Regions from separate parts of the Arthrobacter sp. TJ-254 genome, predicted to be linked through region 2. Evidence: riboswitches for the same ligand, from Rfam matches in the RefSeq annotation. Region 2 holds a riboswitch; each other region holds the start of a gene.
The links. A riboswitch is a leader RNA that binds a small molecule or an ion and turns the genes downstream of it on or off. The one in region 2 is predicted to bind S-adenosylmethionine.

Region 1 (4,406 bases), on a different contig from region 2:
GGCGCTTGTCCTGTTCCTGCTCAGCGCCGGCGGGGGATCGGTGTTCCGGAAGATCGGACTCACCTTCGAGAAACCCGCCGTCGACTTCGGACTGGGACTCGGCCTCGCCGCGGGCATCGGCGTCGGGACCCTCGGGGTCTACGCCGCCGGACGGGCGCTGGGGGTCACGACGGCGATCGTCCCTGCGGCCCTCGACGCCTACTGGTGGACGGTTCCGGTGCTCGTGCTCTCCGCCCTGAGGCACGCACTGCTCGAGGAAGTCATCGTGGTGGCGTACCTCTTCGAACGCCTGCGTGCCCTCGGGTGGTCGGCGCCGGCCATCCTTGTGACGAGCGCCCTGCTGCGCGGCAGCTACCACCTGTACCAGGGCATCGGACCGTTCCTGGGAAACGCGGCAATGGGGCTCGTGTTCGGTTACATCTACACCCGGACCCGGCGCGTCATGCCGCTCGTCGTTGCCCACGCCGCCCTCGACATCACTGGGTTCGTCGGGTTCGCCCTGCTCGGACCGGCAATCGGGGTGGGCGGCTGAGCATTCACGGCAAGTGGGTTGACCCGCCGGGCGGCCCGCCGGGCAAGGAACCGCCGGATCCCGCTCCGGCGCGCAGATGGCGCAGGCCGGTGCGCAGCACCCCGTAACGGCGGATCCTGCGCATCGACGTGGCGACTCTCAGCCGCCGGTCGATGCGGACCGCCCGCCGGCCGAACGTGCGGGCCACCCGAAGGGTGAGCTCGACATCCTCGTCGCGCTCATCGATCGACGTGCGGGGAAAACCGCCCGCGCGCTCATAGGCGGACGAGCGGACGGCAAGGTTGTGGCCGGCGACAATGCGAAGGCAAGCCGGGTCGCGGTGGCGCAGCGCGAGGGCTCCGCGGAGGGCAGGGAAGAGGAAGGCGAGGAGCACGCGGTCAAACCGGCGCCGGTAGGCGTCCGGCAGGGGCACGGACGTGCCGCCCAGCAGTTGCACCGAGGGGTACCCGGCGAACGTGCGGCGGATCCGCGCCGTCCAGTCCGGCCGGGGTTCGCTGTCGCCGTCGGTGCGCGCCACCAACGGAAAACCGTCGGCGATGGCCCTGCGGAAACCGGTGTCGGCCGCCGCGCCGGTACCCTTCTGCTCCTCATCGAGCACCACGAGCGGAAAGTCGCGCCGGAGCCGGCCAAACGCCTCGATGCGCACCCGGGTGTCATCCGACGAGCCGTTGTCCACCACATAGAGCACCATCCCGGTGCGGTCCGACTGCCGGTACAGCGCCTCAAGGGTGCGGTCGATCCCGGGCTCGTTGAACACCGGGACGACGACGGCGAGCCGCTGGGCCATGCCGGACTCCGGGGGAATCCGGTACTAGATCTCGACGAGGCCGTTCGCGGTGTCGAAGGTCACCGACATCAGCCCCGGGGTGCCGTTCGGAGCAATCCACTTGACCGACACCTCGCCCAGGGGCGCTTCGACGGGCATTCCGAGCCACTCGGTCACGCGTGCGCAGGAGCCGGCGATGGTCAGCGAGTCGAGCCGCGCGGTCGCAGGGCGTGCCTGCGAGGGGTGGAGTGCTTCGGTGCCGTCGTCCCAGCGCAGCAGGTAGGGGACCTGCGGATCGGCGATCAGGCCCTTGATGCCGATCTGCTGCCAGGTGAGTTCCTGGCCGTCGGGGAACTTGCGGTTGCCGGGCACGGCGCGCCGGCCCAGGCGCTCTTCGAACGGCGTGAGGTCATCGACCGCGACTACCCAGCCCATCCAGCCGCCGCCTGCTTCGGACCGGGACCGCACGGCCTGGCCGAAGGGTGCCTTGTCCGAGGCGGGATGGTTCAGGGTCTCGACCACCTCGACGTACTGGCCGTTGACGAGGGGCAGAATCATGTTCCGTGTGCCGAAACGGGGGTGGACACCACCCTTCACCGCTTCTACGCCCAGCGCGGCCGAAATACGCTCCGCGGTGGCAGCGAGTCCATCAGGTTCAGAGGCATAAGAAACATGGTCCAAGCGCATGGCTACATAGTGGCACTTTGTGACGCCCGTCTCGACTTAGGAGCACCTTACTTAACGGGAAGTCATATGGGTTGCCGAAATCCGGTCCCTCGGCTTTCATTGAGGCAGGTCATGAGTGCCAGCACACAGCCCCGGCTTGCTGGCCGGCAACCCTCCAACCGCGGTGGGGTGCCCCGGGTGAAGACCAGGCGCAGTGTCACAGGGACGCTGCGCAAGCGCGGGTCCTTACCGATCCACCGTCGCCTCGATGGCGCGGCGTCGACCGGGGCCCCTTGAGCAACAGAGGGAGCGCCATGTCGAGCAACTGGTCTTTTGAAACCCGGCAGATCCACGCCGGCCAGACCCCCGATTCAACAACCGGCGCGCGTGCGCTGCCCATCTACCAGACGACGTCGTTCGTCTTCCCCAGCGCCCAGAGCGCCGCCGACCGCTTTGCCCTCACGGAGCTTGCCCCCATCTACACGCGCATCGGCAACCCCACCCAGGAGGCCGTTGAGACGCGCATCGCCTCACTCGACGGAGGGGTGGGTGCCCTCCTGCTCGCCTCGGGGCAGGCGGCCGAAACCTACGCCATCCTCAATATCGCCGAGGCGGGCGACCACATCGTTGCAAGCCCGAGCCTGTACGGGGGCACTTACAACCTCTTCCGGCACACCCTCAGGAAATTCGGGATCCAAACCACCTTCGTGGAGAACCCCGACAACCTCGAGCAGTGGCGCGCCGCCGTCCGGCCCAATACCAAGGCGTTCTTCGGCGAGGTCGTCTCCAACCCCCGCCAGGACGTGCTCGACATCGAGGGAATCAGCGCGGTCGCCCACGACAACGGCATCCCGCTGATCGCCGATGCGACAGTTTCGACCCCGTACCTCATCCGGCCCATCGAGTGGGGTGCCGACATCGTTGTCCACTCCGCCACCAAGTACCTCGGCGGCCACGGCACCGCCATCGGCGGCGTCATCGTCGACTCGGGCCGCTTCGACTACGGCCGCGACCCGGAAAAGTTCCCCGGCTTCAACACCCCCGATGAGAGCTACCACGGGCTTGTCTACGCCCGGGACCTCGGGGTGGGAAGCGCCTTTGGCGCCAATCTCTCCTACATCCTCAAGGCGCGCGTGCAGCTCCTGCGCGACCTCGGCTCAGCAATCTCCCCGTTCAACGCCTTCCTGATCGCACAGGGCCTCGAAACGCTCAGCCTGCGCATGGAACGCCACATCGCCAACGCCCGCGCCGTCGCGGAGTGGCTTGAACTGCACGACGACGTCGAATCCGTTGCCTATGCCGGACTTCCCTCAAGCCCCTGGTACGAGCGCGGGCTGAAGTACGGGCCGAACGGCACCGGTGCCATCGTCTCCTTCGACATCGCCGGCGGAATCGAGGCCGGCAAGCGCTTCGTCGACGGGCTCGAACTCCACTCCCATGTGGCGAACGTTGGGGACGTGCGCTCCCTGGTGATCCACCCGGCTTCAACAACGCACAGCCAGCTCGGAGCCGAAGCACAGCTCACGGCCGGAGTCCGCCCCGGTCTCGTGCGCCTTTCGGTCGGGCTGGAGAACATCGCGGACATCCTTGCGGACCTCGACGCCGGTTTCCGCGCCGCGAAGGGGGCTTAGCGCGGCGTGAGTGTCTATCCTCCCGGCGCCGCCCGTGCGAGCACCGAGGCCCCGCACCGCAGTGCCGACGGGCTGCTGCGCACCGCGGCGATCGGGGCCCTGGGGCTCGAAACGGGCGGCAGCCTGCCCGAGGTCAGCCTTGCCTACGAGTCGTGGGGGACGCTCGACGCCGACGCCTCGAACGCCGTCCTGATCCAGCACGCCCTGACCGGCAGCTCCCATGTGGCCCGGGGTGCTTCCGACGAGGAAGGGTGGTGGGACCCCCTCGTGGGTCCGGGCAGGGCCATCGACACCGACCGCTACTTCGTTGTGTGCGCGAACATGCTCGGGGGCTGTTACGGCTCCACCGGCCCCACGAGTCCGGACCCGTCGGGACGCCGCTGGGGTTCGCGCTTTCCCTTCGTCACGATCCGCGACTCGGTTGCCGCCGAGGCACGTCTTGCCGACCAGCTGGGCATACGCCGCTGGCATTCGGTGATCGGAGGCTCCCTTGGCGGGGCCCGGGCCCTCGAATGGGCCCTGATGTATCCGCACCGCGTGGCCCGCTGTGCCGTCATAGCGTGCACGGTTGCGAGCTCCGCTGAGCAGATCGCCTTCGGGCAGGCGCAGCTGCAGGCGATCCGGCTCGATCCGGCGTTCGCCGGCGGCGACTACGACGAGGCAGACCCGCCCGCGGCCGGGCTCGGGCTGGCGCGGCGCATCGCGCACATCACCTACCGGTCGGAATCCGAGCTTGAGGACCGTTTCGGCAATGCCGCCCAGGGCGCCGAGCGGCCCCTCGGGGCCGTCCGGTCGGTTGAGCGGGGCCGTT
Region 2 (4,406 bases):
AGCACGGGCTTCGGCTGTGGGACCTGTTGTTTGAGGCGGGCCAGGAGCACGGCATCATCGCCGCCGGTCGCGGGGCCTTCAACGCGATGCGCCTCGAGAAGGGTTACCGGTTGTGGGGTGCGGACATGACCTCGGAGCACCACCCCTTCGAAGCCGGGCTCGGTTTCGCGGTCAACAAGGACAAGGAAGGCTTCAAGGGCTCCAACGCCCTGGTCTCCCGCCGGGAGGAGCCTGCGGCCCGGGCGCTGCGCTGCCTCACGGTCGACGACGGCGTCTCCGTGGTGATGGGCAAGGAGCCCGTGTTCGTGAACGGCGAAGCCGCCGGGTACGTCACGAGCGCCGCCTACGGGTTCTCGATCGGCAGGCCCATCGCCTACGCCTGGCTACCGGCCGCGGTTGCCGAGGGCGACTCCGTGGAGATCGAATACTTCGGCGAGCGGGTCCGTGCCACCGTCGCAGCCGAGCCACTGTTCGACCCAGGGATGGAGCGCCTGCGCGGCTGAGCCCCTCCGTCACAACAAGGCCCCACAACAAAGGCCCCGCTTCCGGAAGGAGGCGGGGCCTTTGCCGTGCCGGCTGAGCCGGCCGATCACGTGTGCCGCGGCCGACCTCGAAGCTGGGCCGGTCCAGCCCTCACAGAATCAGTTCCGTGTCGGTAGGTTTTGGTCGGTTCATTGATTCAGGGAACCGCTTATTATTCCGTGAGATGTCAGCGGGCGGCGGGCTCGAGGCGGTAGCTGCTGCCGTGGTGTTCGGCGGGCAGCCGGTCTCCGCGGCCGAAGAGCTTGTGCCGCAGTGTCCCCTCGACGTACTCGGTGGGATACGCGCCGCGCTTCTGCAGCTCGGGAACCACGTACTTCACCACATCCTCGAACGAGCCCGGCGTGATGGCGTAGGCAAGGTTGAACCCGTCGACGTCGGTCTCCTCGACCCAGGCCTGAAGCTCCTCGGCGACCTGCGCGCCCGAGCCGACGATGCGGGGGCCCAGCCCGCCGATGCCCGCCCACTCGGCGATGTCGCGCACCGTCCACGGCTTGCCGTCGTCCTCCACCTTGGAGAAGTTGGCGACGGCCGACTGGATGGCGTTCGACTTCACATTGCCGAGGGGCTCGTCAGGTCCGTAAGCGGAGAGGTCCACGCCGAACCAGCCGGAGACCAGCACCAGGGCTCCCTCGTAGCTGACGTACTGCTGGTACTCGGCGTGCTTGGCCTGCGCCTTCTCCTCCGTCTCGTCCGTGATGACGGTGAGCAGCGTGTAGATGCGCACGGAGTAGCGGTCGCGCCCTGCGGCTTCGACGGCGTCGCGGATCTTGGTGACGGTGTCCTTGAGGATCTCCTTGGTCGGCGAGCCAACAAAAACGGCCTCGGCGTTGCCCGCGGCAAAGGCGATCCCGCGCGGTGAAGCCCCGGCCTGGTAGATCACCGGGGTGCGCTGCGGGGAGGGTTCGCTGAGGTGGATCCCCGGCGTCGTGAAGTACTTGCCCTCATGGCCGATCCCGTGGACCTTCGCAGGGTCGGTGAAGACGCCGGTTTCGGTGTCCCGGATGACGGCGTCGTCCTCCCAGGAGCCTTCGAGCAGCTTGTAGAGCACCTCGAGGTACTCGTCGGCGTGGTTGTAGCGCTCGTCGTGCTCGAGCTGGTCGGTCTGCCCGAGGTTCCGCGTCGCCGAGGGCAGGTACCCGGTGACGACATTCCAGCCGAACCGCCCATTCGTCAGGTGGTCGAGTGTGGAGAGGCGGCGGGCAAACGGGTACGGGTGCTCGTAGGCGGTGCCTGCGGTGACGCCGAACCCGAGGTGCTCGGTCACCAGAGCCATGGCGGAGACCAGGAGGAACGGGTCGTTCACCGGAGTCTGTGTGCCCTGGCGGAGAGTTGCCTCGTCGGAGCCGCCGTAGACGTCGTAGGTGCCGAGGACGTCGGCGATGAAGATGCCGTCGAACAGTCCCTTTTCAAGGGTCTTTGCGAGGTCCGCCCAGTAGCGCAGGTCCTTGTACCGCCAGGACTGGTCCTCGGGGTGGCGCCACAGACCGGGCGACTGGTGACCGACGCAGTTCATAACGAAAGCGTTGAAGCGGATCTGACGGGGCGAATTGGAGGAATGCGGGGATAAGGACATGGCAAAAGAACCCTTGCATTAGGGCACCACCGAAAGGAAGTGCCGTACTTGCCCTCCGGTCATCTCCGCCGGCCGGGCCGAATCCTCACCTGGGGCACCCCGCTACAGCGAGAGGGTTGCCGTCCAACAAACCAGGGTTTTGCGTTGGAACTCTTGATTCTGAATTCGACCCTACGGGCAGGACGGCGCCCGCGTCGAGAACCGTCCGTCATAGAAAGTCACGAGCCGCATCCCGTGTGCGTCTTGATCGAGCGGGTGGCGAAACAGCTTGGTGGGAGCAGGGTGTCTTGCAAGCCCTGGTGAGATGACGATCGGTAGTGGGTGCGATAACCACGAGGTGGACCAAACAGTCAAAATTCCGAGTTACAATTTCATTACGCCCATCACATGGGCCTCAAACGTCACAAATGAATTGGGGAAAAATTGAAGAAAAGTACAGCAGGATTCGCACTGGTAGCAGCAGCAGGTCTCACGGCAATCTCGGCCGCACCGGCGATGGCAGTATCCCTCCCATTTGCAAACTGCAGTGAAGCAGCGGCAGTGGGCGTCTACAACATCCCTGCAGGCACGCCGGGTTACCAGCTGAAACTGGATGCCGATCGAGATGGGACTGGCTGCGACGCTGCAGGCAACCCTGCCTACGACGCGAGCATCGTGGCCGGCATCGTTGCTCAGAACACTCCCGCAGCACCGTCGCAGGTAGTTCAGATGCCCGTCGGCGGCGCTGACACCGGCGTTGCTCAGGAAGGTACTAACAACATGGGCGCGCTCGCGCTCGGCGGCGGCCTTGTCCTCGCGGCAGCAGCCGGTGGAACTTTCGTGGTGCGGCGTCGCGTCGCCGCCCAGGCATAGTCCACCTACACCAAGAACTGATCGGATATTGTCCTACGCATGATTAGTTCAATCAGGAACCGCCGCAGGAGCTTTCTTGCTTCTGCGGCGGTTGCTCTTTTCCTACTTTCCGGCTGTGCAACCGATGCAGCCCCGCAGGTCGAAAGGCCGGCAACGGTCTCGGCTACCCCTGATCCGGCCTCCTCTTCGGTGCCATCGACCTCGGCCCCTGCGAAGCCAACGCCTGCGCCGAGCGCCTCAGAATCACAACTTCCATCGCTGCCGGAATCGCCACCTGTTGCCTTCAGTATTCCCTCAACGGGCGCGAAGTCGGAGCTGCTCAGCTTGGGTCTGCGCCCCAATGGAACGCTTGAAGTGCCACCCGACGGCCCCGGTGCTCCGGCCAGCTGGTACAACCAGTCCCCCACTCCGGGCGAGCCCGGACCGGCCGTCCTCCTCGGGCACGTGAATGCCACCGACGGTGGGCCGGGCATTTTCGCTTCGCTGCGGCAGCTGAAGGCCGGGGACAAAATCGAGGTGACCCGCGAGGACGGCACAACCGCAGTATTCGCCGTCGACCGAGGCGAGCAGTATGCGAAGGACGCCTTTCCCACCACCGAGGTGTACGGCAATACCGACGGGGCCGAGCTGCGCCTGATCACCTGTGACGGGTTCGACCCGGCCACCGGCCAGTTCGACGACAACTACGTGATTTACGCGAAGCTCGTCGGCTAGGCTCCCCAAGTCATGCAAGTCTTGGGGGACGGGTCCGAGGACCGCGACCTGAACAGCATTAGCGGAAGATCCGACGGGACGCCGCCTTCGTCGCGGAGCGGCCGCACCCCTGCCTGGGCGCTCGAAGAAACACTCATGCAGCAGCTTGAGGCTTACAACGCGTCGCTGCCGCGGCGCAAAAGAACCAAGCCGAAGGCGCGGGCGGTCCCGCCCCGCAGCAAGGAGAGGCACCCTGCAACCCAAGGACGCATCCGCAACGGGCTTGCAATCGCCCTTGTGATTGGCCTGTCTTTCAGCCCCAGTCTGTTCCAGCGCTACGTCCTGCCGGCCGCCGCTCCGTACCTGCCGGGTACTGACGTTCCTCCGCGGGGAGTCGAAGCCTCGAAGGACCCGTTAGGACAGCCTTCTGCAGTGGCGGCATCGGATCAGTACCTGCTGCAGCCCTCCCCTAACAAGGACCAGGACTTCGTCGCCTACGACCCCTGCCGACCGATCCACTACGTCGTCCGGCCGGATAACGCTCCGCCGGGATCAAAAATCCTCGTCGAGGAAGCAGTGGCGAGCATATCCGCGGCGACGGGGCTCACCTTCGTCAATGACGGCTCCACGTCCGAAGCGCCGACCATGGAGCGCGGGAAGTTCCAGCCCGACCGCTACGGCAAGCGCTGGGCGCCGGTCCTGATCGCCTGGTCAACTCCCGAGGAAACCCCTGGCCTCGTCGGCG
Region 3 (4,406 bases), on a different contig from region 2:
GATCCGCCTGCAGCCACTCGGCAACAGCTGCGGCGTTTCGAACGTGCTCGTCGACGCGCTGCGCCAGCGTCTCGACTCCCTGGAGCAGCTGGAACGCCGAGGTGGGGGACAGCGCGGGGCCGATGTCACGCAGCTGTTCGGTGCGCAGTTTGGTGAGGAAGCCGTACTCCCCAAAGTTGGCCCACCATTGGATGCTCCCGTAGGACGCGACCGGCTCGGTCATCGTGGGGAACTTCCCGTTTCCCCAGTTGAACCTGCCGCTTTCGACGACGATGCCGCCGAGCGTGGTTCCATGGCCGCCGATGAACTTGGTGGCGGAATGGATAACGATGTCGGCGCCGTGCTCGAGGGGGCGGATCAGGTAAGGGGTGCTCAGGGTGGAGTCGACGATCAGCGGCACCCCGGCGTCGTGCGCCACCCGGGCAAGGCCCTCGAGGTCGGCGATCTCGCCCGACGGGTTGGCGATCACCTCCGCATAGACGGCCTTCGTGTTCTCCCGGATTGCGGCAGCATAGTCCGCCGGATCGGTTCCCGGCACAAAGGTGGTCTCGATCCCGAACCGGCGCAGCGTTACATCGAGCTGCGTCACAGTCCCCCCGTACAGCTGGGAGGCGGCAACGATGTGGTCGCCGGCCTGGCAGAGGGCGGCGAAGGTGATGAATTCGGCGCTCATCCCCGAAGCCGTGGCGACGGCGCCGATCCCGCCCTCAAGGGAGGCGATGCGCTCCTCGAAGGCGGCAACAGTGGGGTTGCCGATCCGGGAGTAGATGTTTCCGTACTTCTGGAGCGCGAAGAGATTGGCGGCGTCGTTCGTGTCCTTGAAGACAAACGACGTCGTCTGGTAGATCGGCACGGCGCGGGCACCGTGGGTGGCATCGGGAGTGCCTCCCGCGTGAAGCGCGCGGGTGCGGAAGCCGAAGGTTTTCTCAGTCATCAGACGCCTGCCTTGGTGGGGAGAGGTTCGAGGTGGAAGTCGACGCCTGCCTTGGCGGCGAGGTCGGCTTCGAGGGAGCGGACAATCGGCAGGACATCCCTGCCGAACGCTTCAACCTCCTCCTGGAAATGCAGGTAGCAGGTGAGCAGCAGGTTCACCCCGATCTTCTTGTACTCGACGATTCGTTCGGCGATCTGCTCGGGCGTGCCGATGAGCTGGGTCCGGAAGCCGTCGTTGTACTGGATGAGGTCCTCGAAGGAGGAATCCGCCCACATCCCCTTCTTGTCGGCCGTTGAGGCCCCGGCCTCCTGCACCGCGTCGCGGAAGCCTTCAACGGCCGGCCGATGGGCCTTGGCGACGATCTCGCGCAGCGTCTCGCGTGCTTCTTTCTCGGAGTCGCGTGCAATGACGAACCCGTTGAGGCCGAACCGGGGCGACCTGCCGACGGCCGTGGCGGAGGCCTCTACCCCGGCGATGTTCTCCTTGAACCCCTCGAGGTCCTTGCCGTTGGAGAAGTACCAGTCGGCAACCCGCCCCGCCGCGGCCTGGGCCGCAGTGGAATTGCCGCCGAAGAAGATTTCGGGGTGGGGGCGGCCTGGAACATCAACGGGCGGCGGGCTGAGCGTGAAATCCGAGATGGAGTAGTACTTGCCCGTCTGCGTGTAGCTTTCCCGGGTCCACAGGCCGCGCAGCACGCGGATGAACTCCTCCGTGCGCACATACCGTTCGTCGTGTTCGAGCCAGTCGAGGCCGAAGTTGGTGAATTCGCTCTTCAGCCACCCCGAGACGATGTTGACGGCCGCGCGCCCGTTGGAGATGTGGTCGGCGGTGATGATGAACTTCGCCAGCACGCCCGGATGCCACATGCCCGGGTGGACGGCGGCGATGACCTTGAGCCTCTCGGTTGCGGCGAGCAGGGCGAGGGAGAACGACGTCGCCTCGTGCTGCTTGTCGGCGCCGTACGACGCCGCGTAGCGGGTCTGCGACAACGCGTATTCGAATCCTGCGTCCTCGGCGATCCGCGCAAGTTTCTTGTTGTACTCGAAATCCCAGCTGGTGCGCTGCTCGATTGTGGAAACCACGAGCCCCCCGCTCACATTAGGGACCCAGTAGGCAAACTTCAGGGGCTGCGAATAATCGACTGTGCTCACAAATCCTCCATCGGTTCTGGCGGTAGCACCCTACTGTCAGCGCGTTCTGCGCTGGCCAGGGTTGCTGCGGCGTCATAAAGCCAGATCTCTCGGCCGCTCGGGATGGTCATTACCGAGTGTGACAGCACGGGTGCCCGGCACCAAGAAATGTGTCGCCCCGGGTCGGCGCAGATTTGGACGGGGCAGGAAGGCGCCGGGTGGACTTGCGGGGCATTTCGAGTATGGTTTGCGTCACGTGGCGTCATCGGCGAGGTTGGCCGCCTGGCTCATACCCCGCGGCGGTGGCCCACCGTCACTTGTTGAGCGAACAAAGGAGCTGGCAGTGGATCTGCGATCACTGGGGCTCGTGGTGCATGGAGGAAAGCAACGGGCCATTGACGCGGCGGAGGCCCTCAAGAGCTGGGCCGCTGAGAACGGCGTGTCCGTCACGGAGGTGGATGTCTGGTCGGCGGACGACGAGGGCCACCTGACGCATCACCACGTGCCGCTCGGCCCGTTTGACCTCGTTGTGACGATCGGCGGAGACGGCACCTTTCTGCGCGGGGCGGCTGTGGCGATGTCCTGCCAGTGCCCTGTCCTCGGGGTGAATGTGGGCCGGCTTGGGTTCCTTGCCGAGGTGGAGCCGGAGAACCTTGTCGAAGCCCTCAGGGCCGTGATCGCCGACGAGACAATCGAGGAACAGCGCCTCACCCTCACCATCCGCTCGAGCAGGCCCCTTGAGATCCCCAGTGAGCTCGGGGCGCTCATCCACAATCCCAAGGGACCCGTTGCGGAATCGCCGCTGGTCCGGGACGACGCGGTGGAGGTCCTGGGCTGGGGCGTCTGCATGGACATCACCGCAATCAACGACGTTGTCTTCGAGAAGCTCAGCCGGGACCGCCAGGCGAGCGTCGCCGTCTATATTGGGGCCCGCCGGTTCGTTTCCTATTCGGCAGACGCCCTGATCATTTCCACGCCCACCGGATCAACGGCCTACTCGTTCGCTGCGGGAGGACCCATCGTCTCGCCCCGCGCCAACGCCCTGGTTTTCACGCCCGTCGCAGCTCACATGGTCTTCGACCGCAGCCTTGTCGTTGCCGCGGACGAGCTGGTGTCGGTGCGCGTGCTCGAGCGCAGCGGGCAGGTATCGATGTCCGTCGACGGCCGGATTGTCGGGGTGCTGAACCCGGGGGACTGGGTGGGCGTCTACGCACGCCCTTCGGCGCTGCGCATGCTGCGCCTGCATGAGCCTGACTTTTTCGGCAGGGTGCGGGACCGGTTCGGGCTGGTCGACGCCGCGGCTGCGGCCGCCGACGGAGATTCCCCGGTCGACTATTTCCCAAGCACGCCCAAGCCCGACGACATGAAGCACGTCCACATTCCGACCCAGCCGCTCGAGTCCTGGATGGGCTCCAAGACGGAGTAGGCGAAGCTTCAGGACCGCCGCGCGAGCACCTCGGAGATGCCCGGGAGGCACCCCTCGTTCTGCAGGGAGGTGGTGTCCCCAAGGGGCGATCCTTCGTACAGCCCGGTCAAGAGGCGGCGCATGATCTTCCCGGACCGGGTCTTGGGCACGTCCTGGACCACGATGACGGCACCCGGCTTGGCGATGGGCCCGATCTCGGCGGCAACGTGCCGGCGCAGGGTGGATTCGACGTCGCCCGTTCCGCCCGAACCGGGTGCCAGCACGACGAATGCGGCGATGGCGTGGCCGGTGAGCGGGTCGGCGACGGGGCACACGCCGGCCTCGCTGACCAGCGGGTGCGCGACGAGGGCCGATTCGATTTCGATCGTGGAGAGCCGGTGCCCCGAGACGTTGATGACGTCGTCAACCCGCCCCAGGATCCAGATGTCGCCGTCGTCGTCGTAACGGGCGCCGTCCCCGGCGAGGAACCAGCCCTGGCGGGCAAATTTGCGCCAGTAGGAGTCGAGGTAGCGGCGCGGGTTCCCCCAGACGGTGCGGGCCATGGCCGGCCCGTGGCGGTCGACCACCAGCAGGCCGGAAACGCCGGGAGGCACTGCGTTTCCCTCATCGTCGACGATGCGGGCGCCCACTCCGGGCAGGGCCCGGGCGGCGCACCCAGGCTTGAAGTTGGCGTCCGCCGGACTGGGGGAGAGCACGGTGGCGCCGGTCTCCGACTGCCACCACGTGTCGACGACGGGAACCTCGCCGCGGCCGAACTGGTCCCGAAGCCACCGCCACGCCGCCGGGTTGACGGCCTCCCCGACCGTTCCGAGGACGCGGATGCTCGAGAGGTCGTAGGAGTCCGGGACGCCCTCGGGGAACCAGTGCATCAGCGAGCGCACGAGCGTGGGCGCCGTGTAGTAGCTGGTGACCCCGT

Region 1: linked by a shared signal. The riboswitch ahead of AC4D14_RS17080 (bifunctional o-acetylhomoserine/o-acetylserine sulfhydrylase) and the one ahead of AC4D14_RS09960 (LLM class flavin-dependent oxidoreductase) in region 2 are both predicted to bind S-adenosylmethionine.
Region 3: linked by a shared signal. The riboswitch ahead of sfnG (dimethylsulfone monooxygenase SfnG) and the one ahead of AC4D14_RS09960 (LLM class flavin-dependent oxidoreductase) in region 2 are both predicted to bind S-adenosylmethionine.

What each region holds. Positions count from the first base shown of each region.
Region 1 covers NZ_JBZCNF010000006.1:159,795-164,200, reverse strand. The annotation lists gene AC4D14_RS17095 (CPBP family intramembrane glutamic endopeptidase) at 1-532, shown strand, start outside; gene AC4D14_RS17090 (glycosyltransferase) at 537-1,319, opposite strand; gene AC4D14_RS17085 (VOC family protein) at 1,344-1,985, opposite strand; SAM riboswitch class IV at 2,093-2,209, shown strand; gene AC4D14_RS17080 (bifunctional o-acetylhomoserine/o-acetylserine sulfhydrylase) at 2,279-3,595, shown strand; gene metX (homoserine O-acetyltransferase MetX) at 3,602-4,406, shown strand, end outside.
Region 2 covers NZ_JBZCNF010000003.1:262,272-266,677, reverse strand. The annotation lists gene AC4D14_RS09965 (GcvT family protein) at 1-503, shown strand, start outside; gene AC4D14_RS09960 (LLM class flavin-dependent oxidoreductase) at 710-2,116, opposite strand; SAM riboswitch class IV at 2,156-2,275, opposite strand; gene AC4D14_RS09955 (excalibur calcium-binding domain-containing protein) at 2,540-2,968, shown strand; gene AC4D14_RS09950 (class F sortase) at 3,008-3,682, shown strand; gene AC4D14_RS09945 (matrixin family metalloprotease) at 3,695-4,406, shown strand, end outside.
Region 3 covers NZ_JBZCNF010000004.1:185,995-190,400, reverse strand. The annotation lists gene AC4D14_RS12365 (O-acetylhomoserine aminocarboxypropyltransferase/cysteine synthase family protein) at 1-934, opposite strand, end outside; gene sfnG (dimethylsulfone monooxygenase SfnG) at 934-2,085, opposite strand; SAM riboswitch class I at 2,090-2,194, opposite strand; gene AC4D14_RS12355 (NAD(+)/NADH kinase) at 2,408-3,490, shown strand; gene acs (acetate--CoA ligase) at 3,499-4,406, opposite strand, start outside.